DNA from 2 places in the Frankia umida genome. Region 2 is predicted to be linked to the other one. Evidence: predicted binding sites of a transcription regulator. Region 2 holds the regulator's gene; the other holds the start of a gene.
What was found. The regulator LexA, encoded in region 2, represses DNA repair genes until DNA is damaged. The targets are predictions, from matches to a motif close to CGAACNNNNGTTCG.
Positions count from the first base shown of each region.

Region 1: a site for LexA is predicted at 1,696-1,709, ahead of MXD59_RS01600 (HNH endonuclease signature motif containing protein). Genes of this name have one in related genera too.

Region 1 covers NZ_JALKFT010000001.1:400,361-403,738, forward strand. Annotated here, with positions in the region: gene MXD59_RS01590 (hypothetical protein) at 68-502, opposite strand; gene MXD59_RS01595 (hypothetical protein) at 834-1,217, opposite strand; gene MXD59_RS01600 (HNH endonuclease signature motif containing protein) at 1,712-3,378, shown strand, end outside.
Region 2 covers NZ_JALKFT010000008.1:171,470-174,847, forward strand. Annotated here, with positions in the region: gene hflX (GTPase HflX) at 212-1,672, shown strand; gene lexA (transcriptional repressor LexA) at 1,747-2,511, opposite strand; gene MXD59_RS10780 (LysM peptidoglycan-binding domain-containing protein) at 2,822-3,280, shown strand.

The sequences.
Region 1 (3,378 bases), on a different contig from region 2:
GCTACATCCGGGTGGTGACGACGCTGAACCGACGGGTGGTGGGGTTCTTCCGCGGACTGTCGCGGCGTCAGATCGCCGGCGGTGTCGTGCTCGTCATCGGGCTGCTCGTGCTGGTCGGGCTGTTGCTGCCATCGTCGAAGAGCTCCTCGAATCCCACGGCGGCGGATCGGGCCGCGCCGCTGGCGGCCTCATCGCCGAGCCCGGCGGCCGACGCATCGGCCACACCATCCACGGCCGGCCAGCCCAGCGCCCGCAACGCGGCATCGGCATCGCCCTCGGCCGCCGTCACCGCGGCCACGAGCACGCCGGCCGCTGCGTCCTTGGCCCAGCCCCCAGCCGGGAGCGCCGCGGCACCTGCGGCGGCACCCGCACAGGCCATTCCCGCGCCCGCGCAAGCGGCTGCCGCACCCGCTGCTGCCGCGCCGGCGCAGGCTGCCGCGCCCGCTCCGGTGCGGTCCGTGGCACCGGCGGCGCCCGCACCTGCCTCGGCGCCGGCTGCCACGTCGGCGAACAGTTCGTCGGCTGGCTGCCGGCCACTGAGCAGTACGGGGAGGTGCTACGAGGCGGGCCAGCTCTGCGGCAGGATCCACCACGGGCTGCTTGGTATCGCCGCCAACGGTGTGGCGATCATCTGCGCCGACAGCGGCGGCTGGCGGTGGGTCCGGGCATAGCCGGACCGGGCGTGGCCCAGAGCGTCAGCCGTTCGTGTCTCCGCTCGGAGGCGTTTGCCGGCCATCGACACCGTCCGCGATGGCCGGCGGGACGACATCAACCGTTCGCGACCTTGCCCGGTGTCGACATCACAGTGGCCCGGCGGCGAATGGCCGATGTTGCTACCCGGTGTCGCCACCGTTGTCGCCGGCGGGCGGGTCGAGGCGGGTGGCGGTCAGGACATCGACGAAGATGCGAAAGGCCAGGACCGCCATCGCCAGCACCAGCCCAACGACCACCACCGCGCGTACCGGTGCGCTGTCCGCCACGGCGCCGGCGAGGACGAGAACGGTCAGCAACACGGTGCACATCACCGCGACGGTCACGCCGAGGATGAACAGCCGAACCCGGGGTTTCGTCCAGAAGTAGCCGGGTTGTGGGCCGCCCCGGCGTGGCCGATGCTGGGCGCGCAGACGGTCCAGGTAGGCCGAGTCCCACATCAGCGCGAGCAGGAAGACCGGCAGGACCTGCGCCACTGTGGTGTACAGCTCCGTATGCACATTCACCTCGCATCGTCAGACCTGCACCGTATGGCCAGACCGCCATGTGTGCTGTCCGTCTTCGTCTGACCGTGCGACCGGTCGGCAGGCAGTCCGCTCGCCGGACCTTGGGTGGGTGTTCTCGGTAGCTCGTCAGCTTGGCGGACGGCCGCGCTCTGCGCGGCACTCCTTTCTGGGCCTGGGCCCTGACGGTCACAGATGTCACGGACTGTTACCCAGCTCCGGGTCGGTGTCCGAGCTACGTCGCCCGCGACGCCTGCTGCCCAGCGGGACGGCGGTGGGTGCAGTTCACCAAGGTCGTCTTTCTCTCCCTGGCGCCGGGTCGGGCATTTTGAATCACCGAGTGTAGCCCGACCTGTGCTTTTGTTCCATCGTGGTAGATGGTAGTGGTCGGGCGGCTGGAAGCGCTTTGGTTATCTATGGCTAGGTCTTCTCTAGACCGTTTGGGTTGGGTGCCGACCGCAGGACTGGTTATCCACAGGTTCGAATGGGTGTTCGACATGTGGGGCGGGGTGGGATATGGTCATTTTATGATCTTTCGCTCGGATGATTCTGCTGGCCTTGAGCCGTCTGGCAGCTCCGTTCCGGTTTCGCCTTCGCAGGCGGATCCCGGGGTTTCTCCTGGTTCTTCGGTGCCTGTTTCGGATGAGGGTGGAGGTGCTGCTTCTGGTGCTGTTCCTGACTGGTCTGGTGATGATTTTCGCGAGGGCGTTTCCGGCGGGAGTGGTGCTGGTGGTTCTGGGGGGTGGGTGGATCCGGAAGCGTTGGCGGGGGTTTTGTCGTCGGCGGTCGAGGATCTGGTGGTGGGGGAGGTGTGGCGATGGTCGCTGGAGGAGTTGCGGGAGGTTTTGTTGATGGTGCATGAGGTGGAGGCTCGGTTGGCGGCGCTGCGGGGTCGGGTGTTGGTGGAGGCGGGGGCGCGGGGGTTGGCGTCGGAGGCGGGGGCATCGGATTTGGCGGGATGGTTGGCGGCGCGGTTGTTGGTACCGCGGTTTGAGGCTAATCGGATGGTGAATCTGGCGCGGGAGTTGTTCGAGAGTCCGTATCTGGTGACGGGGGAGGCGCTGGCGGGGGCGCGGATCACCGCGGGTCATGCGCATGTGATCGTGGAGGCGATGGAGGCGTTGCCTCCCGAGGTGTCGGCGCAGGAGCGGGTGGAGGTGGAGCATTTTCTGGTGGAGCAGGGGATGCTGATGGATCGTCAGCAGTTGAAGAAGGCCGCCTTGGTGCTTCTGGAGCAGCTGACGCAGGTGGACAGGTCGCCGGGCGGTGCGGATCCTCATGAGGATGGTCGTACGGGTGAGCATTCCCGCGGTGATGGCAAGGCGAAGGGGAAGGCCGGCGCGGGTGAAAGCCAGACCGGCGGGGGTGCTGCCGACGGCCCGGCTGGTGAGTCCGGTGGCTCTGGTCGGGACGGGGAGTCAGATCAGAACGGCGGGTCCGGTCAGGCTGGTCAGAGTGGCGGGTCCGGTGGTGCAGCCAGGAGGGCACGGCGGGATCCGCGGGCGGCTCGTACGTTGTCGTTTTTCGATACGGCGGGTGGGACGACGCTGATTCGGGGGGAGTTGGACGCGGAGGGTGCGGCGCTGCTGCGGGCGGCAGTGGATGCGTTGTCGGCTCCGGTGCCGGCGAAGGACGGGATGCGGGATCCGCGTGGTGCGTCGCGGCGGAGGGCGGACGCTCTGGTGGAGTTCGTGCGGCGGGGGTTGTCGGCGAATGTCGGTCCGTCGGCGGGAGGGACGCGGCCGCATCTGCAGGTGACGATCGGCTGGGAGACGTTGTTCGGTGGTGGGAACGTGCCGGCGATGACGCAGTGGGGCGGGCCGTTGCCGCGGGAGGTGGTGGAACGGCTCGGATGTGACGCGGCGGTGACGCGGATCGTTCTTGATCCGGAGGGTGTTCCGTTGGATGTGGGTCGTACGAAGCGGGTGGTGCCGCCGAAGATTCGTACGGCGTTGGTGAAGCGGGATGGTGGATGCACGTTCCCGCATTGTGATCGGCCGGCTTCGTGGTGTGAGGCGCATCATGTGATCGGGTGGGAGGTGGGGGGTGTGACGGCATTGGATAATCTGACGTTGCTTTGCGATCAGCATCATGATCGGGTGCATCGAGAGCATTGGAAGATTGTGATCGACGGGGATCGTCGTCCGTCGTTTGTTCCGCCGGC
Region 2 (3,378 bases):
TCGACCGGGATCGAACACCGCCGGAGATCCGCCCGAAACCATTCGCGATCGCCGCGTCGGCGTGGGACCCTGGCAGACGACGGAAGGACGACCGCCGCCCGCGGTACGCGGGTCGCGCAGCCCCTCCGATGGTCGCCGCACACGCGCGTGACCTGGCCAAACGAAGCGACGCGGAATGCCGCGGCAGCGGGCCGCGTTGAGAACGGATGGTATGACACTTCCTGCCGACGCCCTGGATGCGTCCACTATGGACAGATCACTCATCGAACTCGCCGACGACGATACGGCGGCGCTTTCTGGTTTCTTCGCCGATTCGGGTGATGGTTTCGACCTGGCGGATCGCGTGGCTCTGCGCCGCGTGCCGGGCCTGGCGACCGAACTCGAAGATGTCACCGAGGTCGAGTACCGGCAGCTCCGACTGGAGCAGGTCGTGCTCATCGGGGTGTGGACGTCGGGCTCGCTGCGGGCGGCCGAGGCGTCCATGGCGGAGCTCGCGGCCCTGGCCACGACGGCGGGTTCGGCCGTCCTCGACGCCCTCGTGCAGCGCCGCGACCGGCCGGACGCCGCGACCTACGTCGGCTCGGGCAAGGCGCGGGAGCTGGCCGAGGTCGTCGCCGCGACCGGCGCCGACACGGTGATCTGCGACGGTGAGCTCACCCCGGGCCAGCTCCGCCAGCTCGAGGAGATCGTCAAGGTCAAGGTGATCGACCGTACGGCGCTGATCCTCGACATCTTCGCCCAGCACGCCACGTCCCGAGAGGGCAAGGCGCAGGTCGAACTCGCCCAGCTGCAGTACATGCTGCCGAGGCTGCGTGGCTGGGGTGAATCCATGTCCCGGGCCGCCGCCAGCGGCGGTGGTCGGGCACCGATCGGTACCCGCGGCCCCGGTGAAACCAAGATCGAGACGGACCGGCGTCGGCTGCGGGCGCGGATGGCCCGGCTACGTCGTGACCTGGCCGAGATGTCGACCGTGCGGGAGACCAAGCGTTCGTCGCGGCGCCGCGGCGAGGCGCCGTCGGTGGCGATCGCCGGCTACACCAACGCCGGCAAGTCCTCGCTGCTCAACCGGCTCACCGGTGCCGGAGTGCTGGTGGAGGACGCGCTGTTCGCCACCCTTGACCCCACCGTGCGCCGGGCGACCCTGCCCGACGGGCGGGCGTTCACCCTGACCGACACGGTCGGGTTCGTCCGTCACCTGCCGCACCAGATCGTCGAGGCGTTCCGCTCCACTCTGGAGGAGGTCGCCGATGCCGATCTCATCCTGCACGTGGTCGACGGCTCCGCCGCGGATCCGGCCGGGCAGATCTCGGCGGTGCGGGAGGTCCTCAACGACATCGACGCGGGCGGCGTACCCGAGCTGATCGTCGTCAACAAGGTCGACGCGGCCGAACCGACGGTGCTGGCCGAACTGCGCCAGCTCGCCCCGGACGCGGTGTTCATCTCCGCGCGCACCGGAGACGGCCTCAACGCGCTCGTCGAGGCCCTGAGCCTGCGGGTGCCACATCCGGACGTGGAACTCACGGTCCTGCTCCCGTACACGCGGGGTGACCTCGTCTCGCGGATTCACGCCATCGGCGAGGTTCTGAGTCAGGAACACACCGGTGACGGCACGCGCCTGACGGCTCGGGTCTCACCGGCGCTCGCCGCGGATCTCGACATGTTCCGCGCCTGAGCGGGGGCCGGGCACCCCGGCTTTGACCTCCACCCGAACTGGCCGGCCGCCCCCAGGCGGCCGGCCATCGCCCGTCAGACCCGGCGCAGCACCGCGACGATCCGGCCGAGGATGGACGCGCCTTCACCCGGGATGTCACTGAAGCTCGGGTTCTCCGGGTGCAGCCACACCTTGCCGTCGCGCACCCGCAGGCGCTTGACCGTGGCCTCGCCATCGATCATGGCGGCGACGATCTCGCCGTTGTCCGCCACCGGCTGCTGGCGCACGACCACCCAGTCGCCGTCGCAGATCGCCGCGCCCACCATCGACTCGCCGACGACCCGCAGCAGGAACAGCGTGCCCTCGCCGACGATCTCCCGCGGCAGCGGGAAGACGTCCTCGATGGCCTGCTCGGCCAGGATCGGCCCACCTGCGGCGATCCGCCCGAGCACGGGCACGTACGTCGCCTGCGGATCGCTGGCGGCACCGGGGGCGGCCGGCGCCTCGCCGGGGAACGCCGGCACCACCGTCGCGGCGCTCCCACCGCCACCGGCGCGGCGCGGGCGGTCGGCGCCGAGCACCTCCATCGCCCGCGGCCGGTTCGGGTCGCGCCGGATGTAGCCCTTCTCCTCCAGCATCTTCAGCTGGTGCGCCACGCTGCTGGTACTGGTGAGCCCGACGGCCTCGCCGATCTCCCGCACACTGGGCGGGTATCCGCGCCGCTCCACGGCCGCCCGGATGACCTCGAGCACCTTGCGCTGCCGGGGGGTCAGTCCGGGCGCGTCCGCGGGGTTGTCCGGGAAGGGCCGCACGTTGCCGCGGGCACCGCCTCGGCGCGTTCCCCTGCTTTGGGTGGTCATCGCTTACCGCTCTCCTCGTCGCATACCGCGTAGTGGCCGGATGGCAACCCCGGATCGCGGACCGTGATTCCACGCGATCGCCGGTCACCTGGGGTGCCCAGCCTCGCCACGGCGTGCAGTGTCCGCGACCGGGGGGGATCGTCCGGTCCACACCTGATCGTCTTGACGGTAACCGGACGGTCGCGGAATCTCAAACGTCTGTTCGAGCGTGTCTCTTCCTCTCCCCGCGGGTCCGTGTCACAATCGACCAGTAGTTCGATCGAACGGGAGTTCGTAACCGGCTCCTGTCCGCTCGCTCCGGGAGGTTGTCGTGAGTGTGGACCACGCGACACGGGTCGTCGATCTGGCGGTGGTGCGGGCCCAGCGGCGCGGTGGCGCCGGCGGGTGGGCGTGCCATCCGTCCATGGGGTTCCGGGGCACGGTGGGGGCTTCCGGAGCCGTGGCGGCATCCGGGGTCGTGGCGGGTTCCCGGGTCGGGGGTGGCGCCGAGCCGCCGCTGCGGCTGACCCGGCGGGGTCGGGTGGTCGTCGTCGCGGTCATCGCGTTGTGTGTCGCGGCCGCGCTCATGGTGATGGTGCCGCGTGCGTCGCTGGTGCGGGCGGATGAGCCGCGGCGCGGGCATCTGGTCGTGGCGGGGGAGACCCTCCGGGAGATCGCCGTCGCGCTCGATCCCGATGCCGACACCGGGGTCGTGGTCGACCGGCTGATGCGGGTCAACCACCTGTCCTCGCCCGATCTCGTGCCCGGTGAGTTCCTGCTGCTGGAATGAGGTCGGCGCGGTCGCGAACGCCGGCTGGAGCGGGCTGTGTCAGTCGTGGTGGGGCGTGGCGGCCGGGTACCCCCGACGGGTCGAACACCCTGAGTCCT